Regions from separate parts of the Priestia sp. 53B2 genome, predicted to be linked through region 2. Evidence: riboswitches for the same ligand, from Rfam matches in the RefSeq annotation. Region 2 holds a riboswitch; each other region holds the start of a gene.
What was found. Region 2 has a riboswitch for cobalamin ahead of ACN6NE_RS09025 (ribonucleoside-diphosphate reductase subunit alpha). Riboswitches for the same ligand answer to the same signal wherever they lie in the genome.
Positions count from the first base shown of each region.

Region 1: it holds a riboswitch for cobalamin, as region 2 does, so the genes downstream of both, ACN6NE_RS26895 (cobyric acid synthase) here and ACN6NE_RS09025 (ribonucleoside-diphosphate reductase subunit alpha) in region 2, are expected to answer to the same signal.
Region 3: it holds a riboswitch for cobalamin, as region 2 does, so the genes downstream of both, ACN6NE_RS21260 (ABC transporter substrate-binding protein) here and ACN6NE_RS09025 (ribonucleoside-diphosphate reductase subunit alpha) in region 2, are expected to answer to the same signal.

Region 1 is NZ_JBLZXA010000030.1:424,391-434,666, reverse strand. It holds gene ACN6NE_RS26910 (nitroreductase family protein) at 1-506, shown strand, start outside; gene ACN6NE_RS26905 (APC family permease) at 930-2,501, shown strand; gene ACN6NE_RS26900 (YdcF family protein) at 2,560-3,123, opposite strand; cobalamin riboswitch at 3,271-3,450, shown strand; gene ACN6NE_RS26895 (cobyric acid synthase) at 3,543-5,069, shown strand; gene ACN6NE_RS26890 (FecCD family ABC transporter permease) at 5,275-6,333, shown strand; gene ACN6NE_RS26885 (ABC transporter ATP-binding protein) at 6,330-7,613, shown strand; gene ACN6NE_RS26880 (hypothetical protein) at 7,631-8,452, opposite strand; gene ACN6NE_RS26875 (Hsp20/alpha crystallin family protein) at 8,497-8,922, opposite strand; gene ACN6NE_RS26870 (Hsp20/alpha crystallin family protein) at 9,012-9,515, opposite strand; gene ACN6NE_RS26865 (spore germination protein) at 9,567-9,809, opposite strand; gene ACN6NE_RS26860 (spore germination protein) at 9,917-10,159, opposite strand.
Region 2 is NZ_JBLZXA010000008.1:1,094,308-1,104,583, forward strand. It holds gene ACN6NE_RS08985 (cytochrome ubiquinol oxidase subunit I) at 1-118, shown strand, start outside; gene ACN6NE_RS08990 (cytochrome d ubiquinol oxidase subunit II) at 134-1,171, shown strand; gene ACN6NE_RS08995 (flavodoxin) at 1,201-1,659, opposite strand; gene ACN6NE_RS09000 (hypothetical protein) at 1,675-2,430, opposite strand; gene ACN6NE_RS09005 (DUF2325 domain-containing protein) at 2,485-2,766, opposite strand; gene ACN6NE_RS09010 (DUF1540 domain-containing protein) at 2,973-3,131, shown strand; gene ACN6NE_RS09015 (hypothetical protein) at 3,198-3,401, shown strand; gene ACN6NE_RS09020 (ribonucleotide-diphosphate reductase subunit beta) at 3,431-4,474, opposite strand; gene ACN6NE_RS09025 (ribonucleoside-diphosphate reductase subunit alpha) at 4,491-6,734, opposite strand; cobalamin riboswitch at 6,868-7,053, opposite strand; gene menC (o-succinylbenzoate synthase) at 7,334-8,437, opposite strand; gene ACN6NE_RS09035 (o-succinylbenzoate--CoA ligase) at 8,441-9,904, opposite strand; gene menB (1,4-dihydroxy-2-naphthoyl-CoA synthase) at 9,988-10,276, opposite strand, start outside.
Region 3 is NZ_JBLZXA010000027.1:154,612-164,887, reverse strand. It holds gene rarD (EamA family transporter RarD) at 1-863, opposite strand, end outside; gene ACN6NE_RS21300 (cob(I)yrinic acid a,c-diamide adenosyltransferase) at 999-1,568, opposite strand; gene ACN6NE_RS21295 (bifunctional adenosylcobinamide kinase/adenosylcobinamide-phosphate guanylyltransferase) at 1,565-1,990, opposite strand; gene ACN6NE_RS21290 (histidine phosphatase family protein) at 1,942-2,556, opposite strand; gene cobS (adenosylcobinamide-GDP ribazoletransferase) at 2,514-3,287, opposite strand; gene ACN6NE_RS21280 (bifunctional adenosylcobinamide kinase/adenosylcobinamide-phosphate guanylyltransferase) at 3,284-3,844, opposite strand; gene cobD (threonine-phosphate decarboxylase CobD) at 3,841-4,920, opposite strand; gene cbiB (adenosylcobinamide-phosphate synthase CbiB) at 4,895-5,881, opposite strand; gene ACN6NE_RS21265 (adenosylcobinamide amidohydrolase) at 5,886-6,494, opposite strand; gene ACN6NE_RS21260 (ABC transporter substrate-binding protein) at 6,583-7,542, opposite strand; cobalamin riboswitch at 7,802-7,934, opposite strand; gene ACN6NE_RS21255 (thioredoxin family protein) at 8,025-8,339, opposite strand; gene ACN6NE_RS21250 (YpjP family protein) at 8,528-9,130, opposite strand; gene ACN6NE_RS21245 (class I SAM-dependent methyltransferase) at 9,513-10,276, opposite strand, start outside.

The DNA of each region.
Region 1 (10,276 bases), on a different contig from region 2:
TTATTAACTTTGCGGTGAAACATACTCCTTCAGCATTTAATTCCCAAAGCGCACGCGTAGTCGTTTTATTTGGCGAACAGCATGATAAAGTATGGGATATTACGAGAGAAACGCTTCGTAAAATTGTTCCAGCTGAAAATTTTTCAGATACGGATCAAAAAATGAACTTATTCGGAAGCGGCTATGGAACAGTTCTTTTCTTTGAAGATCAAGAAGTAGTTGAAGGGCTGCAAAAGCAGTTCGCATCTTATAGCGAAAATTTCCCGGTTTGGTCTAACCAATCATCAGGCATGCTGCAGCATGTGATTTGGACAGCGCTTGAGCTCGAAGGCCTAGGAGCAACATTACAGCATTACAATCCATTGATTGACGATGAAGTAAAAGCAGCTTGGAATATTCCAAGCTCATGGAAATTAATTGCCCAAATGCCATTTGGTAATCCTGTGTCACCTGCGGGAGAAAAAGAATTTCAACCGCTAACTGAACGTGTAAAAGTATTTAAATAAGCAAAAAAAGAGGTACGGACAAAATTATTTTAGTTGAAGCAAAATCCGAACGATGAATCGTTCGGATTTTTTCATAGGTATGGCAAGCGTAGGTGTTGCGTATGTAGCTGCTTCTAGCGGTTGATTTCGTTATGTCTCAGACCCTTTTTTAGTTAATAGTTTGAATATTCTTTTATGTTTAACCTAAGAAAAATGCGGTTAAATAGGAGGAGTAGTCCTCAAATCTTCTGTGGAATTTATGCGCTATACATAAGCAATACAACGATGTTTTACAAAAAAATAAAGTTTTTAACTTGGTTTTTTAGAGAATATTTGTTAACATATCCACTTGTGAGGTCTTAGTAAGAGGAGGATGATGTAAAGAATCCCATATCGGACGCAAGGGCGTAGATATGTGGAGTGGGAATTTTAAAGGAGGATTCTATGTCTGATCAAGGAAATCAAGGAAAATTTAAAAAATCAATATCGTTACTTGACCTAACGTTAATTGGGATGGGAGCTATTTTTGGTTCCGCCTGGTTATTTGCGGTTAGTAACGTAGCGTCAAAGGCTGGTCCAGCCGGAAGTTTTTCGTGGCTGATTGGCGGAGTCATTATTTTACTTATCGGTTTAGTGTATGCTGAACTTGGAGCAGCGCTGCCGCGTACCGGTGGAATTATCCGTTATCCGGTTTACTCACATGGTCATTTAGTGGGTTACTTAATTTCATTCATTACCATTATTGCTTACACAAGTTTGATTGCCATCGAGGTAACGGCTGTACGTCAGTATGTTGCGTTTTGGCTTCCTGGTCTAACTAAACATGGTTCTGAATCGCCTACTACAATCGGCTGGTTATTTCAATTCGCGTTATTAACGCTATTTTTTATCATTAACTACGTAAGTGTAAAAGCATTTGCTAAGTCAAATGTTATTATATCTGTGTTCAAATATGCGGTTCCTCTTACAATTATCGTCGTGTTGGCTTATCACTTTAAATCTGCTAACTTTACAACTGGCGATTTTACTCCGTTTGGTTTTAATGGTATTCAAGCAGCCATTTCAACAGGTGGCGTTATGTTTGCTTACCTAGGACTTCACCCTATTGTTTCTGTAGCCAGTGAAGTTAAAAACCCGCAGCGTAATATTCCAATCGCGCTCATTATCTGTATTGTACTTTCAGCGATTATTTACACAGCACTGCAAGTATTGTTCATTGGTAACATCCCGGCTGATATGCTATCAGGAGGATGGGGAACAATTCAAGAGCAATTCTCTTTACCATTTAAAGATATTGCACTTATTTTAGGCCTTGGCTGGTTAGTAACGCTTGTTATTTTTGATGCTATTTTATCACCAGGCGGTAACGGGAACATCTTCATGAATACAACTTCTCGTTTAGTTTATGCTTGGTCTCGTAATGGAACATTATTTAAACGTTTCTCAAAAGTAGATAAGAAAACAGGAATTCCACGTGCGTCACTATGGCTATCATTTGGAATGTCCGTATTCTGGACACTGCCATTTCCTTCTTGGGAAGCGCTAGTAAACGTATGTTCAGTGGCACTTATTCTGTCTTATGCGATTGCGCCAATTTCAGCTGCTGCATTCAGAGTAAATGCAAAAGACCTTAAAAAACCTTTTAAATTAAAAGGTATGAGCGTTATTGCTCCTGTTTCATTTATTTTCTGTTCATACATCGTATATTGGTCAGGGTGGACGACAATTTCTTGGCTGCTAGGATCACAGCTTCTAATGGTTGTTATCTACGTAGCGTTTAAGAAATACGTACCAACTGACGTCGTAAAATTTGCACAGCAGCTTAAATCTGCTTGGTGGCTAGTTGCTTATTATATTATTATGCTTGTTATCTCTTATCTAGGTTCATTTGGTGGAGGACAAGGTGTGCTAAGCAACCCGCTTGACTTAATTTTAATTGCTCTTGTTTCACTTGGTATTTTCTACTGGGCGAAATACACAGGTTTACCAAAAGCAGTTATCGATACAGATGATTAATAAAAAACACGGCATGAATTCATGCCGTGTTTTTCGCTTGTATAGGCGTATACTCTATTTATTTATCAAACAGCCATGTTTTTAATATAGCAGCATACTCACGAAAGTAGGCTTGAAGTTTAATTGAATTTGGTGTTTTTGCACCTAAAGGATAAACGTCAAAGCCCTGACGTTTGGCAATAATAGAGGCGCGAAATAAATGAAAATCACTGCTAACAAGCACGACTTTTTTGTGTTGAATATCAACTTTCTGTTTAGTAAAAGTAAAATTCTCAAAAGTAGAAGTTGACTGATCTTCTTTTATAATTCGATTCTTTTTAATTCCTTCTTTCCGCAGAAAATGATAGGCTGCCTCTGCTTCAGAAATTTCTTCATCGGATCCTTTTCCGCCCGTTACAATAACTTTTGTTTGTTGATGTGCTTGTAAATAAGATAAAGCCGTCTTTACTCGTTCTTTTAAACTAGGAGACATTTGATTACCATCTACTTTAGAACCTAAAACGAGCACATAATCTGCGTTTTGTGGAACAGGCTTGTGAGCAGTTTGATACATACAAAAAGATATAATTGCTATATAAAGAACAAGAGAACCAATAAAGGTATAAATCATTTTTTTCTTCAACTGTGAGCACCTTCCTAGCTATTTCATAAGATGTTTGGAAAATAATTGTTATTATAGCATACGAGACCCAAATAAGTATAAACACAGTAATATATAATAATAGAAGAAAATCGTTATTGTGAATGGTTATAAAATTCGTTACAATAAAGAATAAATGATTTTAAAAGTGCCTCTAAGGAGGATAATAGGGAAATCGGTGTAAATCCGATGCAGCCCCCGCTACTGTAAATGTGGATGAACCTGCAAAGACCCACTAGTCAAACTAGGAAGGGTGCAGAAGTAAAACGAAGCATAAGCCAGGAGACCTGCTTTTAAAAACCCCTTATTTTTCGGTGGGAGAAATAAGTCAAGACAATGTGTTAATGAGCGCATGACCAAACCTTGACTTTTACAGTTAAGGTTTTTTTATGTGGTAGGGAGTGGAAAAAGTGAAAAAAGGAAAACCGCTTATGATTCAAGGAACGCACTCAGACGCTGGAAAAAGCATGATTGCTACAGCATTTTGCCGTATTTTTAAAGAAGACGGCTATCAAACTGCACCGTTTAAATCGCAAAATATGGCGCTTAATTCATACATTACAATGGATGGAAAAGAAATTGGCAGAGCGCAAGGAATTCAAGCAGAAGCGGCTGGAGTAGAAGCAACAACCAATATGAATCCTATTTTAATTAAACCAACTCGTGATCATGAATCTCAAATTGTCGTTCACGGAAAACCGCTACGTAATATGTTTGCTTTTCAGTATCGGCAAGAATTTTTTAATGAAGGTTTGAACGTTATCACGGAAGCTTATAAAGAGCTTGCCAATCATTATGATCGAATTGTGATTGAAGGCGCTGGAAGTCCTGCTGAAGTCAATTTGAACGATCGGGAACTCGTAAATATGCGCGTTGCAAAAATAGCAGAAGCGCCTGTTGTGTTAGTAGGAGATATTGATAAAGGAGGAGTTTTCGCGAGCCTAGTGGGTACTCTTCAATTGCTTCCAGATGAACACAAGTCTAGAGTTATTGGGGTGTTAATTAATAAATTCCGAGGAGATTTAGAACTTTTAAAACCAGGGTTGAAGTGGTTTGAAGAATACACGGGTGTTCCGGTTCTAGGAGTTATTCCTTATATGAACAATGTGGAAATTGACGCGGAAGATTCGTTATCACTCAGAAATTACTCAACGCTTGTGAATCCGTTAAAAGAAATTGATATTGCGGTTATCTCATACCCGCGCATCTCAAATTTTACAGACATCGATCCTTTAAGCTTAGAAGAAGACTGTCACGTGAGGCTTGTAACCAAGCCGTCGCAATTAGGTACGCCTGATTTAATTGTTTTACCAGGAAGCAAAAATACGATTGAAGATGCTCAGTTTTTACAAGAAAGCGGCCTGGCTCTAGCCATTAATCAAGTTTTGAATACAACGAACGTTCACGTCATTGGCATCTGCGGAGGATATCAAATGCTAGGGGAGACAATTACAGACCCTGATGCAGTAGAATCTCGGATTGAATCCATTAAAGGGCTGGGCTTGCTTCCAGTGGAAACCGTTATGACAACCAGCAAAAAAACAGAAAGAGTTTCTGGGTATGTCCAGCTAGAAAGTGAAAGAGTTTCGATTGAAGGCTACGAAATTCATATGGGAAAGACGATTTCTAAGAGCACCACGGAAGCTTTTGCAGTGGTAGAGCATGAAAAAGAAGGAACGGTTAAAGACAACGTCATTGGCACGTATGTTCATGATGTGTTTCATAACGATGCTTTGCGCAGAGCTTTGCTTAATCAAATTCGTAAACATAAAAAATTGCCGCCTATTACGGACACATTCAACAGTCGCCTGCAAAAAGAGGAGTCTTTTTCAAAAGCAGCAGCATATGTGAGAGAAGCTGTAGATATGGAAAAGCTGTATCATTTAATAGACAACTATAAAAGCCCGGAGCAAGCACAAAAAGTATAGCTTATAGAGGCTTTCGCTTGTTTTTTTACCGAGAACTTTAGTACGCTATTCTACGTTGCCTAGTTCAACAGTCTAGCACTCGTAACAAATAAAAGATGATTGTTTCCAACTTAATGCATGGTGGAAGCATGGTTTATGGACAGGAAAATGAATGGTTAATGTAATGTAAAACATCACGCCTCGTTTCCTAGAGGAGCTGAAAGTATTGATTTTTAAACGTATTTTTTTAAACAAAGCATCTCTTTTATACATAGTCAGTTTATTTATTGTATGTACTTCGGTGATTATGGGCGTATTTATTGGTACAGTTTCGTTAACCGTAGGAGATACAATCAAAATTATTATTGGCCACCTTACCGGGCTATCCCTATATCACGGTCCGGAAAACATGGATTTAATCATTTGGCAAATTCGTTTTCCAAGAGTACTGGTGGCATTTTTAGTAGGAGCTTCGCTTTCAATAGCAGGGGCTGCCTTTCAAGGGCTATTAAGAAACTCTCTTGCCGATCCTTATACGATCGGAGTTTCCTCAGGTGCAACCCTTGGCTCTGTCATGGCAATTTATTTTCATTGGAGTATTTTTGGTTTGTCTATCTTCACGCTGCCTGTAGTCGGCATTGTATTTGGTTTTATCACTCTTCTTTTAGTTTTTGGTATTACGAAACTCGCAAGCGGCAATTTAGCCAATGAAACCATCATCTTAGCGGGGATTATTTTATCATCCTTTATGAGCGCGCTTATTTCATTAATTGTGGCTCTTTCTCCTGAAGAAGATGTAAGGCAGGTTTTATATTGGCTAATGGGAAGCGTATCAATGAGAGGATGGTCTCATATTCAAATTTTAGGGCCGTTCTTTTTGATCGGTACAATTATGCTGTTGTTACATGTGAAAGAGCTGAACGGCTTAGCATTTGGAGATCAATCCGCTCAGTTTATGGGAATAGACGTAAAGAAGAAAAAAAGAATGATTTTAATAGGTGCATCCGTATTAACAGGGGCTGCGGTATCAGTATCTGGGGCAATTGGATTTGTTGGCTTAGTTATCCCCCACGTAGTGCGTCTCGTAGCGGGAGCTAATCATAAGCATGTACTGCCGCTTTCTATTTTAATTGGAGGAAGTTATTTGGTTTTAGCAGATTTATTGGCACGAACGATATTAGAACCTCGTGAACTGCCGATTGGAGTCGTAACCGCCTTAATTGGTTCGCCGATTTTTACCCTGCTCCTTGTAAAAGAACGTATGCGGAAGAGAGGAATATCATGATTGAACTATATAATGTGACAGGAGGATACGATAAGCAGCAGCCGACCGTTCGTGACATCACGTTCACCGTAGACAAAGGTTCTTTTGTCGCTTTACTAGGACCAAATGGAAGCGGGAAAACAACGCTTATTCGCTTAATTATGAATGTATTAACCATTCAATCAGGAGAAGTGAAGGTGGAAGGAAAGTCAGTGAAGGCTTATTCACCAAAACAACTGGCGCAAAAAGTGGCAGTCATGACGCAAGAAAATCAAATTGGGCTAGAATTTACGGTTCAAGAAATTGTTTCACTTGGACGTTACCCTTATCAGGCAAAAGGATTGTTTAGCACTGTATCAGCACAGGATGAAGAAGTGGTGGAAAGCGTGATGAAATTAACAAACGTCTGGCACTATAGAAATCATACTTTTCAATCGCTAAGCGGTGGAGAAAAACAGCGGGTTTTACTGGCTAAAGCACTAGCTCAAGAACCTGACTACTTACTTCTTGATGAACCAACGAATCACTTAGATGTAAAACATACAATGGAACTGCTTCAGCTGTTAAAAACTTTACAGCAGGAAATGAGCTTAACGGTCCTGGCCATTTTGCATGATCTCAACATCGCCTCGCTGTTTGCAGATAATGCCGTGTTACTGAAAGATGGAAGAGTAGAAGAAACGGGGATGGATGCCATTTTTCAGGATGCAGCTACGTTAAAAAGAGTATATGGGGTTGATTTGCATGTATTTCACCATCCCGCTGTGAACAAGCGACAAATTGCTTTTGTGCCGCCGTATCAATATCCAGAGACGGACTTCCATGAGTTGTATCAGTTACAAAAGGAACCGGGCAACCTATGTTTATCCTTTGTTCGTCCTTTGAGAACTCTTTCACTGGGTTCAAATGAAACAGGTCTAGACTGGTGTCAAGAAATTGTTCAACAGCAAAGCAGTGCTAACGCGGCGTGGAAATCTGCGTCTTTATCTAGTCATGAAGTTCGCTTAAAAGATGATAAAGGTTACTCGTGGCTGGCTGTGCTGACACATGGACAAAAAGAAAACGAAATAAATATTGTTCTACTAACAAATGCGCCGCTTTCGGACGGGAACTTACTTCATGCTGCGATGAAGGTAATTGAGTACCGGGCTTTCTTAGGAAAAACAGGACGTATTGTTGTAGCATCATCTCATCATAAAGAAGAAAATCAAGAAGAAATTTCAGAGTTCTTGATGGAACGCCTCCAAAAAGAATTACAACTATTTACGGAAACAAAAATGACCGACAATTGCTTTAAATAAGCAGTAGCGGTCATTTTTTATTCTTCTGAGTGATCATCAGACTTTTCTGTTTCACCTCCTGAACTCACCGTTGTCTCAGTTGTATGTTCATCAATCTTTTTTTCTTTTAGCTTAACAGAAAACAAGTCTTTGACTTCTTCATCTACTTGATCAGAATCAGCGCTGTAAGTGGTGCCAATGTTTAAGTGACCGGTCAAATCTTTAATGCCTAGCTGGCCGAAATTATTACTAAGATCAATTTTGTCTAACAATACTTTTTCGACCATGATTTTTTCAACAACAATGGACTGCTTTGGGTGAGTTACTTCATCAATCTTTTTGTCAAGAGTTTTCACCATCTCATATAAGGCTGTATTGGACGATTCTTCCTTTAACGCAGAGAGCTGATTTTGAATAGCTTCGAAATTAGGAGCTGACTGCATAGCCGAGAGTAAATGAGCTGTTTGCTCGTGCAGTTGAGACAGTGATTGAATAAGGTGAGCCGATTCATTTAATTGCTGATGAAGCTCTTCTATTTTAGGGATCGCGTCGGTTAACCGCGTCACTTGATCAATAATTCCCTGCAGGTTCAGCGCTGAATCTGACGAAAGAGCAGGTTGTGTGAATTCAGCTTCAGCAGAGGTCTTAGGCTCCATTTGGCTAGGCAACTTCTTTGGCTGTTGAGGGGGTTTTTTTAGATTAGACTGTTTTTTAGCTTTCATCTTTTCGGGTAATTCTTTCCGCTTTTGATTAGAACGTTGGTCTATGGGACTTGCTTTTTTTTGAGTTGGAAGGGAAGACGGATTTATTTTACGGACTGTTTCAATTTTAGACGATTGTTTAAACCACTTAGAAAACATGAAATTCCCTGCCTTTCATGCTACGTATAGTTCTGCACAATAAATTACAAATCAAATTTCACATGCAAAAGACCATCTTTAAATGATGCATGACACGGCGCTTCCCCTACAGCAGGCGGAAGGATGATTGATCGTTGAAACGTTCCTTCACGTCTTTCTTTGTGAAGAACATTTGCATCCTTCACGGTTAAAAGAGATGAACCGGATATGTGTAAAGTATTTTCGTGCATGGTCAATTCGACATCTGTTCGTTTAGCACCGGGTATTTCAATTACAACTAACAGCTGATTTGCCCATTCATATACATCAATTAAAGGATAATCTCGATACTCATTTACAATTTGAGGAGAAGCATCTGCTTCCGGATCATTCTTTTCTTCATGATCATCATCAAAAATTTTTTCCCGAAATTTCGTATGGTTTTCTTCTTGTAACGTTTCTGCCCACTTTTTAAATTTTCCATGATTCATATTTGTCACCTTCTTAAGAAAAATAAAACAAGGCCTTTTGCAGCTTTCTATTTTATATGTATGCATGAAAACAGAAAAAAACGTCCACTTTAATCTAAATCGTGGACGTCTATTTGAGACATAGGAATATTAACATGTTTAGGCATCCGGATTTCCAACACTCCGGAACGATAGATGGCGCGTGTGCCTTTTTTACGAACCGAACAAGGAAGCTGAATTTCTTCTTTGAAGGATTCTTCTCCATCTATTCCTTCAATCGTACACACATATGGCGTATGATAGACTTTAATGCTTGATACAATATCGCGGTTAGGGATTTTTAGCTGTACAATGCATTCATCTAATGTATTGATGACGTTTGAATCAAATCTTCTTGGTTTTTGTCCATGACCTTCAGTTCCCATATCCTGCTGTTCTTTCATCATGTCTTGGGCTTGCTTAAAGAATTCATTTCCTTGCATAAAATCCGGAAAAGAATGGGACATCGTAGAAGAAATCATTTGCTGAATATACTTATTCATGTCTTTAGATGCCATTCCTTTTGGGATATTTTCCATCATTCCTTTAAAGGGAGATTTTCCAAATGGAAACATATTTACACACCTCCTTGTAATGTGCCAAGTAAAACGACAAAATTGTTAAAGCTAAATTTGATTTCCAATTGGAGCTGAAGGGTTTGCAATTTGATCTTGATCGCTTACATCAGGATCTAACACGCCCGTATTCATTTGAGAGCAAGTAGGAGAGAAGTTACCTAAAGAAAAATTCGCGCCGTTAAACTTTGAGTTCGCCGTGTGACTGTTTTGAATGGTGGAACCAAAATCAATATTTGCGTTTTGCGTGACACCGTTTGTTACGATATTAAAAACGTTAATTTGAAGAGGCATAAAGAGACTCCTTACTGTTTTTATTCATTCTACTCCAACGGTCTATTGCGTTCAGAGAGAATGTATTCACCGTTTGTCGTCATGCTGTTGACAAGCATTGCCCTATATCACTGCTGATAACCATTGACATGATCAACGTTTGCAATATCTGTTTGGTCATTTGTATCAGGATCGATATAAATGTTTCGCATTTTCGAGGAAGCAGGTGAGACATCGCCATAAGAAGAGTTCGTACCAGTGGATTTTGAATGAGCCGTGTGACTGTTATGGAGTGCTTCGCCAATGTTGACAGAACCGTTGCTTGAGATACTGTTGATCTTTAAATTATAAATGTTAATAACACTTGGCATACGCTCTCACCCTTTTCTATGGTTGATTAATGTATCCTATGATGATAAGTGCCTAAACGTTCACAATTCCTCATAACTAAAATCGCCTTTTCCGATTGAAGGAAAAAGCGATTGAGA
Region 2 (10,276 bases):
TCTATTTTTTTTATTTTTGCTTGTTTATATCGTACTCGTGGCCGCAGTCGCCCTTGTACTGGTGTTTTATTTCAGAAGAAATCCGCTTTCTAAAGAGCTTGCTGCGCAAGCAGATTAAAAAGGATGTGAGAATATGGGTGATTCATTACTAGCAATTACTGTAATATGGGGCTTCATTTTTATCTATGCCGTAATGGGAACGATGGACTTTGGAGCTGGTTTTTGGTCGATGGTATATATTAATCGTACGAAAACAAATGCTACAGATGTAGCAAACAGATATTTATCGCCTACTTGGGAAGTAACCAATGTATTTATCGTTGCGATTGTTGTTGCGCTGTTTAGCTTTTTTCCACGAGCTACATTTACACTTGGAACAGTGTTATTAATACCGGGAAGTATCATTTTACTTCTCTTATCAATTCGAAGCGGATTTTTAGTGTTTTCACATTATGCTAGCAGCTTTAAATATCGGAGAGCGTTGGTTTATATATCCGGTATATCCGGCGTGTTAATTCCTGCTTTTTTAATCGCTGTACTGCCAGTAAGTCAAGGTGGATTTATTGATATAATTGACGGAACGCAGCGATTAAATTTAGCAAAAGTGATTTCAAGTCCGCACGTCTATTCATTTATTGGATTTGCCATTAGCTCTTCGCTGTTTCTATCGTCTCTGTTATTAGCAGATTACTCGAAGTCATCTGACGAAATGGAAGCTTATGCGGTCTATCGACGTGATGCACTCATTACAGGGCCTCTTTCTCTGCTAATGGCTATCTTTATTATGATTACGATGAAATCTGAAGCAAGCTGGTTATATGATAAAATGATGCAGTTTAAGCCCCTTCTTTACGGGTCTGTAGGTCTCTTTGTAGTGGCTGGCATTGCCCTTCTGCTGCCTTCTCAAAAAGGAAAAGGAATGCCTCGTTTAGCCGTGGTATCCATTGTCCTTCAATATTTCTTAGCAAGTTACGTATACGGGCGAAGTCATTTACCGTATGTCGTGTATCCAAACGTAACGATTGAGAATGGATTTACACATCCCGATGCGTTTCATTCTTTATTTATTGTGTATATTGTTGGCTTTGCGATTTTATTTCCTGGATTCTTTTATTTCTGGCGTTTATTTATGAAAGATAATAAAGAATACAGCAAAAAGAAGCCATATTAAAAAACCGGTCAGCATTTGACCGGTTTTTCTTATGAAGCAGCAGATTTTGCTACTACTTCAGCAAAATCTTTAGCAAATATCTTACATCTTTCTACGTCTTCTCCAAAGGGAGAGAGCTCGACTTTTAAACCCGGAACAATTATATTTCCATTTCGTTCTGTTATTTTTTCTTCTAGCACATCAACTGCTCCGCAAAAAACATCATATGATGAATCACCTGAACCAAATACAGCCACCTGCTTTTGACTGAAATCTATATCATCCATTTCATCATAAAGATCTAAAAAATCATCTGGCAGCTCTCCATCTCCCCATGTATAAGCTCCAAAGATAATAGATTCTGCGGATACAAGGTCAGAAGCATCAATGTCATATACTTCTGCTCGTTTCACATGCAATCCATGCTTGACTAATTCTTCTTCGATCAAATCGGCTATTGCTTCTGTGTTACCTGACATACTCGCATAAGCTAGTAAGATTTCCTTCATGTAAATGACGCTCCTTTACACCAGCAGTGTTGGCCGCACATCCCCTTCTTCAGCACATTCTCGTTGAAGAGGACAGCTTTCACACTCACTGGATGCATAATTCTTTTGAAAATGTTTTGGTTCCATTAATACACTTTTGACAATATGTAGTTGAAGTATTGCTTTTTTATAATCGTCTGGTGCAGTATGATAAGTTGTTGTTTCTCCCGTTAATAATGAATAAAAACGAATTTGTTCAGGAACCTTTTTAAAAGCTTGTTTCGAAAAAACGATAATAAAGTCTTTCATTGCGTTTTTCACTTCTTCATGGTCATCTAGAATGAATTTTGTTACCGTATAGGACTTCTCTGTCCATGCAGCAAAATCAATGGTTAGAGAAAGGTTGCTTTGAATTTCTTCTACATAAACGCTGTATTTCTCAAACACAAAAAGCGGTAGTTCCACATGTGCTTTCTCTCCTAAAAACCTTAGTAAATAATCGCTTACTTTAGCTAACACATCGTAATAGTGAACGGGTGATGAAAACATATTTGGCTTTAGGCGCCAATATTTTTCAATAAGCTGTAAAACATAGAGGTTTGAGCGATACTCAACGGGCTTGCTATAGTATATTTTAATGATTTGATGGACAGTTACTTGAACAAGCTGTTTCCAATCTATAGATGTTTTTTTCAAAAGAAGCTGCTGCTGATAAAATTTGTACGGACATCGAATAAATTGTTCGATGTGGTCGTTAGAGAGTGTCTTTATATGCACTTTTATCGGTTCCACCTATGTCTCACCACCCTAATTGAAATTCATTCTCAATAATGATTAAAAATTAAATCATGAAATTTGCTCAATCACTTTACGAATAGCACTCCATGAATGTTTAACGAAATAAATTGGTTTTTGCTGTTTTTTTGCCTTCTCTTTAATAACTTTTGCCATATTGTGATTAATAAAATCCGTAATAACTAATACAAACCCAATATGTTCGGGTATTTCTCGCTTCACCATATTGCTTTTACGGCCATCTAAATGAATTACTTCATTAAATCCTTCTCCCGCTAAACGATCTGTAATATGCTTTAACCTGTCTCCTCCTACAACCATAACTGATGACATGTTTGTTCCCTCCCAATTAATTATTCATTTAATGATTTGACAACAACCTGTATTTTTTACTATATACACAGTTTAATTGAGAATGATTCTCTTTGTCAATGTTTAATTGATAAAAATTCTCAATTAAAATGAAAGTCTACACCTTTCTTATAAGTTAGTTGAGTTTTGACCATACTATAGCTATCACATACAAAGGAGGGTTAACGTTGGAACAAAACATTCTTTGTGAAGTAAATAACTGTCACTTTTGGAAAAATGGAAATCACTGCGGCGCAGAAGAAATTTACGTGGTAAGTCATAGCGGAAAACATGCAGCAAGCAGCTATGAAACAGACTGCAAAACGTTCAAACCAACTGAAGCGTAACCCGCAAAAGGACAGCCTCTTGGTTGTCTTTTTTCTCTCTTCAAGATCATAAAAAAGGAGACTAATATGAAAACTGAACAGCTAATTCATTTTTTTAAAGAAGAAGCAATAAAAGCAAATGAACAAACCTTTCCAATCTATGTACAATCGTTTACTCATTTATGGACATACAAATGGGGAACGCTTGAAAACATCCCAGAAGAAATTGACGACTTAATTACCACACGCGCGTTAGAACTTGGACTTATTCACTTAAAAAAAGCTGACTAATCAATAAGAAAATTAGTCAGCTTTTGTGTTTATAGATCATCAAATCCATTCGCATCTGATGCTTTTGTATATTGTCTTGATTTCTGTTCAAAGAAATCCGTTTTTCCTAAATCTACCTCTTGATAAGCAATAATCCAACGGAGAGGATTTTCAATCGGTGCTTCTGGGAAAGCAGCTCGACCGAAGCCTAGCTGATTACAGCGTTTATTGGCCATGTATTCAATATACTGCTGCAGTTCTTTCATCGTGATGCCGTCGAATTTTTCTCCGATAACAGATTCCGCCCATTCAATTTCAAGACGAGCTGCCTCTTGGAACGTTTCAACTACAAACGTTTCTAGCTCCTCCGTACGATAAGCTGGATTTTCATTCAGTACTTCCTTGAAAATCTTTTCAAATAACCCAACGTGAAGCTGTTCATCACGATTGATATAGTTAATCATAGTAGATGTCGCCACCATCTTTTGATTTCTCGCAAGATTATAGAAGAAAGCAAATCCGCTATAGAAGAAAAGGCCTTCTAAAATAACATCATATACCATAGACTTCAAAAAGTTTTCAACCGTTGCTTCTTCGCTAAATGCTTTATATCCGTTTGTAATAAAGTCATTTCGAGCGCGAAGCTTTTCGTCTGTGCGCCAGTATTCAAATACTTCATCTTGTTTTCCTTTTGGTACAAGACTTGATAAAACATATGAATACGAATGATTATGAACCACTTCTTGCTGCGCTAAAATAATCATTAGAGCATTAATTGAAGAATCGGTTACATAGTCAGCTACTTTGCTAGCATAATCTGATTGAATACTGTCCAGTAGCGCCAGCAAGCCAATAATTTTTAAAAAGCTCTCTTGTTCGTCAGCCGTTAACTGAGGGAACTGCTTAATATCTTGACCCATATTAATTTCAAACGGCGTCCAGAAGTTAGCTAGCATACGCTTGTATTTAGGGAACGCCCATGAAAATCGGACGTCATCCCAGTTTAGAATATTTGAGCTCTTGCCGTTGATGATTCCTGTCGAACGGTTCGGAGCTGTTTCGTTCATTAATTCTCGTTTTAACATGCTTGTCATCAATTATTCACTCCTTTTAACTATGACAGCTTTCACATTCTTCAATGACTTCACTTGATGTTGAACGTACGTAGTAGGTCGTTTTTAACTTTTCTTTCCATGCCGTCATATGAAGATCCAGCAGCTCTTTTGCTCGGATATCATTTTGCACATATAAGTTGAATGAAATGGATTGATCAATATGGCGCTGGCGCTTGGCGTTTTGCTTAATGCTCCAGTGCTGATCAATTAAATAAACGGACTTATAATACCAGTTTGTTGCTGGTGATAAATCTGGTGCCGTCACCGGGATTTTATAGTTTTTCTTTTCCTCTGAATAAAACTTACGGAAAATCGGATCAATACTTGCAGTAGAACCCGCGATAATAGATGTTGATGAATTAGGTGCTACAGCCATTAAGTATCCATTTCTTATTCCGTTATTTTGAACTTCGTTACGCAGTTCACTCCACGCTTCGCTTGTGTATTTACGTGTTTCAAAATAAGCGCCTGACTCAAAATCTGAGCCTTTAAATAATGGATATGCGTCTTTTTCTTTAGCTAAGTTCATGCTTGCCTGTACGGTTAAGTAAGCAATTTGCTCATACAATTCATCGCAATATGCTACCGCTTCATCTGTTTCCCATGCTATTTTCTTTAAGGCAAGCAAATGGTTCCAACCAAATGTGCCAAGCCCTACTGCGCGGTACTTTTGGTTTGTTAGTTTTGCTTGAAGTACCGGCAAATCATTTAACTCAATAACGTTATCAAGCATGCGTACTTGAATTGGAATTAAACGTTCAAGCACATCTTCAGTTACGGCTCTTGCTAAGTTGATAGAAGAAAGATTACATACAACAAAATCGCCCGGATTCTTTGTAATAATAATTTTTCCGTCTTCCGTAATTTCCTCTGTTACGACCGTTGTGCTTTGGTTTTGCGTGATTTCTGTACATAAGTTGCTGCAGTAGATCATGCCCTCGTGGCGGTTTTGATTAGCTCGGTTAACTGTATCACGATAGAACATATAAGGCGTTCCGGTTTCAAGCTGCGAAAGCATAATGCGCTTGAAGATTTCAATAGCAGGTACTGTTTCTCTTGAAAGATGCTTATTATTTACACACTCAGCGTAACGAGTGCGGAACGAACCGCTGCCTTCTTCTTCATCATAAAAATCTTCTAACGAGTAGCCCATCAGCGTACGAACTTCGTGAGGATCGAATAAGTGCCAGTCTTCACGTGCTTCTACTTTTTCCATAAACAAATCTGGCAAACATACGCCAGTGAATAAATCATGCGTGCGCTGGCGTTCGTCACCATTGTTCAAACGCGCGTCTAAGAATGAAAAGATGTCTTTATGCCATACGTCTAAATATACGGCAATAGCTCCTTGTCGTTGACCTAGCTGATCGACACTTACAGCCGTATTATTTAGCTGTTTCATCCATGGAATTGTTCCTGATGATACGCCTTTAAAACCTTTTATATCACTTCCTCGGCTTCTAATATGACCGAGGTAGACACCAATTCCGCCTCCATTTTTACTAAGCGTGGCCAAATCTGTATTGCTATCATAAATACCGCGTAAGCTGTCATCAATCGTATCAATAAAGCAGCTAGATAGCTGTCCATAGCTTTTTCCTGCGTTTGAAAGTGTTGGTGTGGCAACCGTCATATATAGACTAGAAAGCGCCCAGTACGCTTCTTTTACTAATGCTGTTCGATTTTCTTTCTTTTCTTGAGACATCAGCGTCATAGCAATGATAAGAAAACGTTCTTGCGGTAATTCGTATACGCGCTTATCATGTGATGTCGCTAAATAGCGATCTGCTAATGTCAGCAATCCAATGTATGTAAATAAACGATCGCGTTCAGGAATAATGACTGAAGCAATTTCATTAATTTCTTCTTCTGTATATGTTTTTAATAGTTGTTTATTATAAATGCCGATTTTTGTTAGTTCTTGAATAAGCTGATAAAACGAACCGTACTTCTCTTTTTTATCATAACCTCGGTTGTCCGCTGCTTTTCGATATAGTTCGTTTAAGTAGACGTCTGCCGCTACGTACGTCCAATCTGGTTCTTCCATTGAAATACGCTCTAGGGCTGCCAAAATTAGTACGTTTGCAACCTTTTCGTCCGTCATATTTTCCTTTACTGTGACAGTTTGAATAACCTTTTCCTCATACAAAGAAAAATCAAGCTGCGTAAATTCTTTTTTTAAACGTTCAATATATGCAGTTAATTCATGTAGAATTGTAGGCTTTAATGTATTCACCATAAATATGGCTCCTCTCTTCACTTCAAAATAAAAAATCGCTCACCGTACCTCGGTGAGCGAATAGAACGAAGATAGAAGAAGACGCTAAGTCTTTTCTCAATCCTCGCTCTACCCTCTCACCTCCCGAAGAAGATAAAACGACATAAAAAAGGCAGGTCTCCTGACTTATGCTTCTTTTTACTTTAAGGCCTTCCCATGATGTTTACTCACAGTGGATCTCCTTATTTCATCAGCATTCACAGTTGCGGGGACAGCTTTGGATTTTCACCAAATTCCCTTTTAAGTCTTTTTATCAGACACCTTTTTCACTGGAAAACACAAAATATAGTATTTTATTATCGATTCCAAAACAACATATTGTGTTATGTTATAAACACATTATATAGGACAACTTAGAAAACTATCAACCTATTTTCAAAAATAATTTTGTTTTTCACGATAAAACCCTTCGACTTTTTTCATCAAACTATTCCATCATAACATGTTTTGACACGCTTGATGGAACAATGTGCTCTTTTTAAAAAATTTGTCCTATTTTTCTACTAAACATTGACAACATCAATAAAAAAACCGTTTTTCATAAAAAAAACGGTTTTTAATTATTTGTATTCTTTTTCAAATGCTGTGATTGTTTTGATAAACTTTTTATCAATATCGTATCCTATCCCCGGTTTCTCCTTCACCTTTATTACTCCGGCTTCTACCTCTACTTCGGGCTTAATAATATCTTTTTCCCAATAGCGAGACGACGCAGAAATGTCACCTGGTATCGTGAAAGAAGGCAGTGTGGCAAGGGCGATGTTATGAGCTCGTGAAATCCCGGCTTCTAACATTCCTCCAACCCAAAGTCTTACACCATGCTGGGCGCATAAATCATGAATTTGCTTGGCTACGGACAGTCCGCCAACTCGACCGATTTTCACATTGATAATCTGACAGCTTTTTTGTTCGATCGCATGACGCGCGTCTTCATAGCTCACAATACTTTCATCTAAGCAAATCGGCGTCTTCATTTGCTTTTGTAACAAGCGATGATCAAGGATATCGTCAGAACTTAACGGCTGTTCGATCATCATCAAATTCAATTCATCTAGCTTTTTCAATGAATCACTATTGCTTAACGTATAGGCTGAATTGGCATCAGCCATAAGAGGAATGGTTGGAAATTCACCCCGAATTTGTTTCAGTAACTCATAGTCAGCACCCGGCTTAATTTTCACTTTAAAGCGCTTATAGCCATCTTTCATGTAAGTCTTTATTTGTTCCTTCATGATGGAAATATCATTTAAGCCAACTACCACTCCAGCTTCTACAGCAGGCCTTACTCCTCCAATTACTTCAGATAACGGCTTATTTTGCCGCTTTGCATACAAATCCCATACAGCACAGTCCAAAGCTGCTTTAGCCATGTTATTTCGCTTTAGAGGTTTGAATAATTTTTGAACGTCCTCTGGTTTTTGAAGCTGCTGGTGAAGAAGCGAAGGAATTAAAAAATCATCTAACATATGAAAACATGTCTGAATTGTTTCTTCCGTATACCAAGGAGATGAAAAAGCAACGACTTCTCCCCACCCTGTAAATCCTTTTTCATCTTCTACTTCAAGCAAAATCAATTCTCTATCCTGCACTGTACCATAGCTTGTTGAAAAAGGAGAAAGAAGCTTCATGCCAATTTTATAAAGATGTACTTTTTTTATAATCACCGATTAACTCCCTTTCTGTATGAGCGATGATAGCTTCCGGCGTATGATTTTATTAGAAGCCGTTCGGGGCAGCTCCTCTACTCGAACGAAATACTTTGGAAGTTTGTACTTTGCTAAAAATTGTTGCATGTGTAAAGATAATGCTTCATCTGAAACGTCTTCGTTTGTAACGATGCATGCTGCCGGAACTTGTCCCCATTTTTCATCCTCTACTCCCGTTACACCAGCCTCTTTAACAGCCGGATGCTTCAACAAAACATTTTCAATTTCAGCTGGATATACATTTTCTCCACCTGAAATAATAAGGTCCGAACGTCTGTCTAATACATATAGGAAGCCTTCTTCATCCACTTTCCCGATATCTCCTGTATAGAACCAGCCTTGTTGAATTGCTTTTTTAGTAGCCTCAGGTTTATTTAAATATCCTTTTGTAACATTTAGACCTTTAACAATGATTTCTCCTGCTTCACTTGTCTCATTTCCTTTTTCATCTACAATTTTCATTGCACATGGAAATAATGGTTTACCTGCTGATCCCAATTTTCGCAAACTATCTTCAGGTGAAAGCGTAACGAACTGTGAAGATGTTTCTGTCATTCCATACGTTTGATAAACAGGAATTTCTTTATTCACACAAGCCTCTAAAATAGTAAGCGGTGCAGGTCCTCCTCCTAAAAGCATACAGCGAAACGTATTTGGATACTTGCGTTCAGCTAATTCATCAAGCATGTTGGACAGCATAGAAGTAACAACTGAAATAATCGTTACACCTTTGTTTTCAATTGCTTCATTCACTGCTCTTGCTTCAAATCGTTCTTCTAAAATAATTTTCATTCCGTAAAAGACGCTTCGCATTAAAATAGATAAGCCGCTAATATGAAACAAAGGAACCGCTATAAGCCAGCAGTCTTTTTCATTTAGTCCTAAATTAAGCGCTGAGCCAACGGAACTCCACCAATGATTTCCATATGTCTGCAGCACTCCTTTTGGATGACCTGTTGTTCCAGACGTATACATAATGGTGAACGTCTCCTCGAGATTCCACGTTTTCTGAAAATTAGTTTCGGTTTCTGGAGAACTTTTTAAAACAGGTAAAGTAAGCTGAGTAATGGAACTTTGGAATTCTCTCACTATAAATGTTTCATCCGCAATAAGCAACAACACGTTTGCATCTGTTAGCTGATAATTAATTTCTTCGTTTGTCAAACGCGTGTTGACGAGCAGCAACCGAGCGCCAATATAAGAAACCGCATGTAAAATCTCAATAAACTCCACGCTATTTTTCATGTATAAAGCAATGGTATCGCCTTGCTTTACACCGTTAAACGAAAGCTGCTGTGCTACTTTTTGAACACGCTGATGAAGCTCTTGAAAAGTAAGGGACGTTTGCGGTGTTTCTACCGCCACTCGATTTGGCGTCAAATATGCTCTTTGCATCAGCCCATTGGGAATCGTTTGGCTACTCATGAATTTCTCTCCTTTTTATACTGATTAACTAAATTAAATTGAAAAAAACAGCCTGATGATAATCACCAAGCTGTTTCAGCTGTTTAAGGGAAACGTGGGAACTGTTGGAAGTCTGGATTGCGTTTTTCCTTAAATGCATCGCGACCTTCTTTTGCCTCATCGGTTGTGTAATAAAGAAGCGTTGCGTCACCCGCAAATTGCTGGATACCAGCTAAGCCATCCGTATCAGCATTAAATGCTGCTTTTAAGAAACGAAGAGCGGTTGGACTTTTTTCTAACATCTCTTCACACCATTGAATTGTTTCAGCTTCAAGCTGTTCTAATGGAACGACCGTGTTTACTAATCCCATGTCTAGTGCTTCTTGAGCGTTG
Region 3 (10,276 bases), on a different contig from region 2:
ATGAACATAACCGATCCGCCCCAAATGAACAAAAAGGCAATCATCTCCACGCTAGAAAACGGTTCATGATACACGAATACCCCTAATAAAAGCGTCATGGTAGGAGCAATGTACTGTAAAAAACCGACCATTGATAGCGGAATAAGCGGGGCCCCTTTAGCGAAATACAATAGTGGCATAGCTGTAGCAACACCGCCTCCAATTAAAAGAGCACTCAGATCAAGCGACTGAAGGGAAAAACTTGAAGATCCTTTCACTAAAAGAAAAATAAAATAAATAACTGCAATAGGTGCAACCATCATCGTTTCAATCGTTAATCCTACTTTTGCTTCTAATTGAATAGTCTTTTTTACAAGACCGTACAAACCAAAGCTAAACGCTAAGCTTAATGATACCCATGGGATATGCCCGTATGTAACTGTCATAACGATAACACCTATAGCAGCCAATCCAACAGAAGCACCCTGCCAAAAATTAAGCTTCTCTTTTAAAACGACTATACCAAGTAAAATACTAACGAGCGGATTGATGTAGTAACCTAAGCTTGTTTCAATAATATGATTATGGTTAACCGCCCAAATGTAAACGAACCAGTTGATGCTGATCAGCACTGAAGCCACAAATAAAATGACCGCTTGTTTCGTATTACGAAATAATAAACCAAGCGTCTTCTTTAAAGCACTCATTTGCTTTGTCACAAGCAAAAGTAAAAGCATAAAAACAAATGACCATATGACACGGTGAGCGAGTATTTCATTTGCATTCACCTCGCCAAGAAGCTTCCAGTAAAGCGGAAAAAGCCCCCACATAACGTAAGCGCTGGCTGTATAAACAATACCTGCTCGTTTAGAATCTTGATTCATTTCTCAACCTCTTTTCTTTATCTCTCTGTCTCTTATCATTATAGATGCATTTACCTCTTTTTTATAGCTTTATTTTGCCTATCAAAATAGCTCATAAAAAAAACGATCGCTTTTAGCTCGACCGTTTTTTATACCTTATTTTTTAGGCTGTTTAAATACTTTGGCACTGCGAATATACTCTACATCTTGTACATTTTCTCGGGCGTTAGCGATTCGAGCCGCAGCAAAGAAATAATCGGATAAACGATTTAAATACTGAAGCACCGCCGCATTAATTTTATGCTCACGCTGCACGCCAACAACAAGCCGTTCTGCGCGGCGTGTAATCGTCCGGCAAATATGAAGCGTTGTCGCTGCAGGTGTGCCTCCAGGTAAAATAAAACGCTCAATGGCCGGAGCTTCTGACATATAGGCATCAATGCGCTTTTCAAGTACTGATATCATGTCGTTTGTTACTTTGTACGGATGATCATCTTTTGCAAATGCTAAATCACTTCCACAGTCAAAAAGCTCATGTTGAATCGTAATTAGCTCTTCTTTTACATCTTTTAATGTTGTTTCATCCAGCTGATAAATCGCTTGACCTACAAAGCCATTTAGCTCATCAAGCGTACCGTATGCTTCCACTCGAATATCATCTTTATTTACTCGTCCTCCAATTAAGCTTGTCTGCCCTTTGTCCCCTGTTTTTGTGTAAATGTTCATTGTATTTCCTCCTTCAATCGATTAGCAATTCCGTACCAAATGTGATCTACTTTCCGGGCATGTGCCGCTAAATGCTGATACGCATACCCGCATTCATCTCTCCACTGCCGCTCTGTTGGATCTAAAGGTACAATCCCTTTGCCGACTTCAGTTCCAATCACTATTAACTTTTCCCATACACCGCTGTCTCTCCACTTCTGTATTAACTTTTTAACAACAAGGTGCGGAGACTCCAGCTCGCTATGTATTAATTCCTTAACATAGTGCTCAAATCCTTCTAGCACTACGTAACTTTCTTCGAACTCAAACGCTGGTAAAACAGGGTCTTCATACAAACAATGCCATTTTACCGACTCACTGGCATAATGCTGCTTCACCCATTTTCTTTTACCGGTAAATGCACCGCCGAATACGAAATGCATGCTCTTTTCTCCTTTGCCTGTTTGTATGTACACGCTACTGAAAAACCTTCTCCGTAAGAAAAAGAAACATCCCAAAGCGACGCTGTCTGTTTAAAATGGGATGCAAGTAAACGCAGTGGTCCGCCGTGTGAAACAATAGCAATGTGATGCAATTGCTGACTGGCCGCCAAGTCGACCGCTTCTTCCCACGCTTCCCAAATTCGGTTTGAAAAGCTTGAGAAGCTTTCCCCATTCGGAGGCGTATGTTCTGTCCAGTGATCAATCCAATTTCTATACGCCCGTATGCTTTTTAAATCTTCATACGTCTTCTCTTCCCAATCTCCAAAATGCAGCTCACGCCAATTCTCCCTTTTAACCACCTGAGATTTTGGAAAAACAACTGCACTTGTTTCTAGCGCTCTTTTTAAGTCACTGGAAATAACGAGCTGAGGTTCTAGAAAAAGCTCTTTTAATTCATTTTTCCCTTCTATACTTAAAGACGGATCACTCCACCCTATATATTTTTTCTGTTGATTTTCAAGCGTCATGCCGTGACGAATACATGTGATAACCAAAGAATTATCCATAAAAACGTTTCTCCTCCTTCAATGGTTGCCCCTATAACATCTCCTGTTACGCCACCAAACTGCGAACGATAAAATCGTATCCAGAGCCATAAAAGACCGGCAAAGAAAAGAATAATGAATTTATTCTCCATAAAAATAACGAAAATAGCAACTAAGAATAGGCTCATGATGATAAATCCGTAAACAGACCGTTTGGTGACTCCTTTTTGAAAATAAGCAGCCAGACCCGTATCTTTAGCGGGCTTATCTCTCAACAACAAAAAGGCTGCTCCAATTCTTGGAAGCGTAAAGACAATTAAGCATGCCCAAATTGATAAAGAAGAAAGAGACGCTAATTCATAGATCGCACTAAAACGCAGCAGCAGCAGAACCATAAGAGAAAGAATAGCAAAAGACCCAACGTGCGGATCACTTAAAATCTGCAGTTTTTTTTCCTTTGACTGATGAGAAAAATACGCATCGCTTACGTCCATCCAGCCGTCTAAATGAAGGCCACCCGTTAAAACAAGCGGTAAAAGCAAAACTAAAATACTATCAACAATCGTAGTGATAGGTGAAGATTGAAGCAGCTGTAAAAAGCTATAAAACATCAAGCCTAGTAACATACCAATCCAAGGCAGCACAAAAAGTGAGCGTGCCGTTCTTTTTTCAGTCCATTGAACGGTTTTAGCCAGTGGTAAGATCGTAAAAAACTGGAGAGAAATTCGTAGTATGGCTATCCATTCTTTCATATATCTACACATTCCTTTCCTTTTTTAAAACGATAAATTCCCGCTTCTACACAAATAGCCACATCTGCTTTTTCTACAATATACTGATGTAATTCCCCTAACATCTTCATATAGCTATATGTGGGCTCTTCTAATACGCCCGCTTCAAACAGTTCATTAGATACTAGCACAACCGTCTGAGACTGCGCAAACAGCTTATCGAGCGTTTCTATCATATGAAGAAAAACCGCTTGTTTCCCTTCTTTTGTTTGCCACCTTTTTTCTGTTAAAAAAAGCTCATTGGCAAGCCAGTTCGTGACACAATCCAAAAGTATAGCATCATCACTTTGAAGATTTGGCAGAATTTGTTGTAAATCTACAGACTGTTCGATCGTTACCCAAGGCGTGTTCGCTGCTTGGCGTTCTTTTTGATGAAGCTGGATGCGTTTTTGCATTTCACTATCTGTTTGCCGGCTTGTGGCAATATAAACAGCGCGCTTTGCACAAAAAGTTTGAACCATGTTCTCCGCTGCACGTGATTTTCCGCTTCGAACGCCTCCGCTAATAAAGATGATCATATTTCATCGAGTCCTTGTTTGATTACTTTAAGTAAATAGTCATTTTCTTCTTTCGTTTTCACAGCCAAACGGATATAGCGTCCATTTAAAAATGGAAAGTTTTCAGTATGACGAGCTACCACGCCATGGCTTGCTAAATAGACAAGCCATTCGCGCGTTTTAATAGAAGACGGAACGCTGCAAAGATAATAGTTTGTTTGAGAAGGAGAAACCAAAAGTCCCCATTCCTTTAGTTGACTCAAGATCCGTTCCCGTTCTTGTTTAATATAATGTACGGTTTTTTTCACAAAATCTTCTTCATCCACACATATCATTCCTACTTGCTGCGACAATCCATTTACACTCCAAGGAGGCTGCTTTTTAGACATCTTGCTAATGATTTTTTCATTTGCCAAAATATAGCCAAGACGAAGCCCGGCAATATTAAACATCTTTGTCATGGAACGCACAACAATGATATGCTCATAATCCAGAATAAGAGAATCAAATGAAGGCTGATGTTCGACAAAATCAATAAATGCCTCATCAATCATTAAGTATGTACCATGATGAGCAGCAGCTTTTACTACTTTCATCCATTCCTCATGACTATACATAACGCCCGTTGGATTATTTGGATGGCAAATCCACAGTACTTTTATGTCCGGAAGAATGCTCATAATTAACTCTATATCCCAGCTCCAGCCATTTTCTTCAGCTAAAGGAACGTATGTCACTTTACATTCATAAGCTTTACTTGCCTGTTCATATTCAACGAAAGTCGGCTGTACAATCCCTGCTTTCTCTCCTGAAAATAACGAAGCAATAAGGAAAAACGCTTCAGCGGCGCCATTTGTAGGCAGCACTTGAGCAGCTGAAACATGATGATGAGCTGCAAGTTTATTTTTCAGCTTTGTTACTTGAGGATCAGGATAACTAAACGCTGCATCCTTGAATTCGTTCCACTTTTCGTGAAGCACAAGGGGAGCCCCTAAAGGATTTGTGTTCACGCTAAAGTCTTTTATATGCGATAAATTCTCGGCCCCTATTGCTTTTAAAAAGACATTAGGATTAGCTCCATGTGTAGGTAATAGCACTAATAACTCCTCCTAACAAAAGATATAATAACCACGTAGCATAGACCGTCCTTTTCATAATGAAAACAGCTTGTTCAATATGACCGGCTTGCAGAGGAATGAGTGGTTCACCCATTTTTGCACGATTAGATTCTATGCCTTTATATGTATTAAGCCCGCCGAGTTGAATACCTAAAAGAGCAGCCACTGCGCTTTCCCCGTATCCGCTATTTGGACTGGGATGCTTCTTAGCATCACGCTTAATCAAACTCGTTACATGCCCAAGAGAATACTGGCTTTTTACTACATTAACAGCCGTCATCACCACTGCAGTTAACCGACTTGGAATATAGTTTAATACGTCATCGGTTTTTGCACTAAAGTAGCCGAACAGAAAGTAGCGGTCATTTTTGTACCCAACCATCGAATCACACGTGTTAATAGCTCGGTAAAAAAAGGCTAGGGCTCCTCCTCCTATAAATGCATAAAAAAGCGGAGCTGTAATACCATCACTTGTATTTTCAGCCACGGTCTCTACCGTCGCTCTGGCAATTTCTCCTTCTGACAAACGATCTGTATCTCGTCCCACAATCATGCTTACTTCATATCTAGCTTTCTCCATATCTCCTAGCTGAAGCGGCTTTTGTACCTTATAAGCAGCTTCGCTTAAAGAACGAGTGGATATAGTAGTCGCAATCATTACGCCCTCTACTAAAACACCTGCTATAAAATGAACTCCGTACAAAGCATGGAGGAATAAAAAGGGAACAACTCCTGCGAGCACAGCCATACTTATCACAAGAAGCAATCCTTTGAATCGTTTTCCTGCACCTTTATTTAATCTAGAATCCATCCAATAAATCCACTTGCCAAACCAGCGAACGGGATGCGGCCAATTTTCGGGGTCGCCTATGATTCGGTCAATTAGTAAAGCAATCGTCATGGCCGTCATGTGTGCAATTATCGCTTGTGTAATACTCATTTCTTCACCTCTTTCCCTTAAGTCCCTGCTCTAAGCTTATTTTCACAAGCTTGGCTACCGCTTGACCTAAAGCAGTCATAGAGCCTGCATATTCATATAATGGTCCTTGCTGAGACGCTGCAACTGAGATGCTGTCCGTAGATGTTCCTGTAGCAATCGTCTTTGTAGCTGGATCTATGACACCCAGCTGTGACAGCGTTTTTGCTTTGGCTTCTGTGGCCGCAATAAAAAGCTGTAAAAACGCAGCATCCGTAAGCGTACCTTCCACGAAAAAAAACATATTAATTGTACCGGGAGAGGAATAGAACGGGACAGCTTCGTCAGCTGTAATATCTACTGCGTTTCCTACTCCAGCCGTTATCACGGAAGCTACTCTTACTCCGTAGTCTTCATAACAGTAAACCGCTCTTTCTTTTAACCAAACGGCTGTCATCAACCCTACGATTTGCTCATGGCGCACATTTTCTTTCATCAAATATTGCTCATACTCCAAAGAAGGAGTATCTGAATAATAGTCTTTGTGAACAAATCGATTGTAAAAGGTGTCCGTTTCCGTAATGCCTGTTCCTAAAACCCCTGAGCTGTATGTTTTATAAGAAGTCTCGGTTTTCATGATTAAAAGCTCAGGCCGTTCTTCAATTTTAAGATGTGAAAAGGGACCAATCCCCTTTTCAATTCGAACTGGAATATGGTCCCTCTTCTTATTTATTGTACACCTCAGGGTATACTGCTTTTGCTAAGTCCTCTAAGCCATCTACAATACGAGGTCCTAAGCGGTTGATTTTGTTTTGATCAACCTTCTCGATGTTACCCTCTTTTACAGCAGTCATGCTGCTCCAAGCGGGACGCTTCATAATCTCATTTTTGTCTGCATCATACGTTGCGATAATAACGTCAGGGTTTAACTTAACAACTTGCTCTTCAGAAAACTTAACCCAACCCTTTTCACTAGCCGCTACGTTATCAGCACCGATCATAGTAAGCATTTCGTTCATGAACGTACCTTTTCCTGTTGTATAAATCTCAGGAGCTCCTGATACTTCTATCCATACTTTTTTACGATCTTCTTTTGAAATCGTTTTTGCTTTTTTCTCAATTGAAGCTACTTTTTCTTTCATGTCTTTAATTGTTTGATTAGCTTCTTTTGTTTTACCCGTTAATTTACCGATTTGCGCAATAGAATCATAAACCGTATCAAACGTTGTTGAATCTTTTACAACAAATACCGGAATACCCGCACTTTCAATTTGTTTAAATACTTCATCCGAAACGCCCATACTTGAAGCGTGTGCCAGCACTAAATCAGGATTTAAAGCAATAACTTTTTCTGCATTAACGTTCATATCTCCTACCTGCGCTTTTTTCTTTACGCTTTTAGGATAATCATCGTTGCTTGTGACACCAACTAATTCTTTTTCAAGACCAAGGGCATATACAATCTCCGTATTACTTGGCATTAATGAAACAATTTTCTTAGGCTGTTTTTTCAACGTAATTTCTTTATCACGCGCGTCTTTTACCTTCACTGGAAATGCAGCTTGTGACGTTTGTGCCGTATCTTGCTTCGTTTTTTTATCACTGTTGCTTTGGCTGCCTGCACCGCATGCAGCAAGTACGATGACTAACAGTGTAATAATGGAATACGATAGCCATTTTTTCATCTAAATACTCCCCCTATATATTGTTCATTGTGAATACGAAACCTCCACGTTAAAGAAAAAGCAAATGATCATGCAAAAAGCAGCGCTATCCCGTTTTTTCCGCTTTGACTATGTATACTGCTCGCCGGCAGCTTCAAAATAAAAAAGCTTTACTTTCAATTGAAAGCAAAGCAGGTAACGTCAAGATAAGCAGGAAAAGAATCCGTTCACTATACTTGATATGTATGTTCATTACCCTGCTTCACCCTTCCTCGAAGGTTTCACAGCTAACAATAAGGCAGGTTTCCTGACTTACGCACAAAGCGCTTACAGTGGCGGGACCGCGCTGGTTTTTCACCAGACTTCCCTTTTCACTCAATCTTTAAATTGAGACCTTATTGCTTTACGTTTATTCACTTGTCCTAGTATACCCCACTCATAGAAAAATGGAAATAGCCATTCTCACAAAAAAAGCTGCGAGAATGCTCTCGCAGCTTAAGGAATTAAAGAGTTGCTAAAAATTCACGGACCGCTTCAGGCGTTTTAGCATTTGCACTGTGCAAGTGCGCAATTTTTTCACCGTTTTTATATACAAGAAGAGAAGGAATACCCATTACATTGTTTTCAGCAGAAAGTTCTTCAAACTCATCCTTGTCAATTTTAAACCATGCTTTATCTGTATTTTCGTCAACGATTTCATCAATGAACATATCCAAACGTTTGCAATCAGGACACCACGTTGTCGTAAAAATCCCAACGCTTAGTGTTTCGTTCTTAATTTGTTCGCGAAATTGTTTTTCTTCCGTAAATTGTTTCATTGTGTTACCTCCAGCATCTATTCGTTCCTTCTCACTATTCTATGGTAAGAAGTCTGACTTCATTATAAACGATTTTTTTATCGTTGTGCTAATGTTTCAGCTTATTTAGACCATAACGGTTTTAGACGTAAAAAAATGCTAGCTTAAAAAAGCTAACATTTCGAAATCGTAGAATGTTGTGTCTATTATCAGCTAAACCATTTAGGCGGCATGTTTCGGTTCCAATAAATTTTCCCTAAATCATAATGCTTTTGAAAATTATCTGCAGCCGCATGATAGTGAAAATTAAACCAGTATCCATCTTTTGGAGGGTTTTCACGCCGTACATGAAACCGTATTAAGTCCTGACCGGTCTCCCGGTCATATACATGGAAAATCTTTTCACCGTAGCCAGCAGCAGGATGCTCGCTTATCTCGAGATTCTGAATTGACTGTTCACGTTCAGTGCCAATGTCGGTCAGCACTTCTTCAATTTTAGGTAACACTGCTTGACGAAATTCATCTTCAATGACAGGCCCAATTTTTGTTCCGAATTTTTCCACTGACTGTTTTTCAGCTGATTCCATTGCATACGTAACAAATGATGAAACGTCTTCATATTTTGGTTCTTCATATGGCAAATGAATATCTTCTATAACAGCCGTGACAGGAGTTGTTTCTCTTACATACCCTGCTTTATGTTGCTTGTCCGCTTTTGCATCATCAACGTATAAATATTCTGGTGGAGTGACAAGCCCAAATGTAAATACTGTAATAAATACAACTAGCATTCTTTTTATCCATCTAGGCATTCGTATCTTTCCTTTCTCATCTTTTCCCATATGGTCTTTTCATATCGTAAAATTCATTATCATAACTCACTAGGTATTGTAACATACTTATTAATTTTTTACCTATATTTGCTTATTCATTTATGCTGTCTACGGGCATTCGACGACTTTTTAATTAGCACCTTCCTTCTTCTGTTTGAGGTTGTCACACCGAGCGGAAACCTATACAAGATATTCCTTTTTTGCTGGATGCTTAAACACAAAAAGTATTTTTATGTTCAAAAATATATCATACTTTTATGAACTTTAGATGAAATTCATAAAAAAAAACTTCCAAAACTTTTTAATTCCTAAAAGGTTTTGGAAGTCTTTTCAATGATCGTTATTCATTTTACTTTTTTGTTTATTTTTGTATATCGATTGTCCCGTAATGAAATTTTGATGTTTTTCGTTTTTGCACGGTAAATCCATGTTCTTCAAAACGACTGCTTTTCCAATGATCTTTTAGCACGATCTTTTGTTTGGCTACTCTTTTTGCTTCTTGTATAGCCATTGGCGTTAGCGTGGTATACAGTGCTATTGCTTTAATACCGTTAATTCCATTCGATTCATCAATTTGCTCTTGAAACATAGGATCAAAGTAAACAACATCAAAAGATTTATCTTCACAACACGCCAAAAACGATTCAAAATTTTGATGAACCACGTTTATACGCTTCATTGCATCGTTCAACTCTTGTACGTCACTTTCCCAATTTAAAAGTCCTTGTTTGACTAAATAAGCTACATAGCGGTTGCCTTCTAGTCCGACAACTTTTCCACTTTTCCCTACCGCTGCGCTCGCCATCATACTATCCGATGCAAGACCAAGTGTACAGTCAAGCACGCTCATTCCGTTTTCCAAACCAGCAGCTTCAATAAACGGATCACGTTCTCCGCGCAGCCATCTCTTCACTCTAAACATAGCGGAGTTTGGATGAAAAAAAATAGGTTCTTCTTCATTTTGGACATGCAATTCTACTCTACTCTTACCGACAACCAGCACGTCTGCGGCTTCAAAATTTTGAAGATCTGCAACGGATTTCTTCTCTCTTACTACAAAAGGTATACTTAAATCAGCGGCTACTTGTTTGGCTTTTACAATCATCTGTTCATTTGTTCGACCAG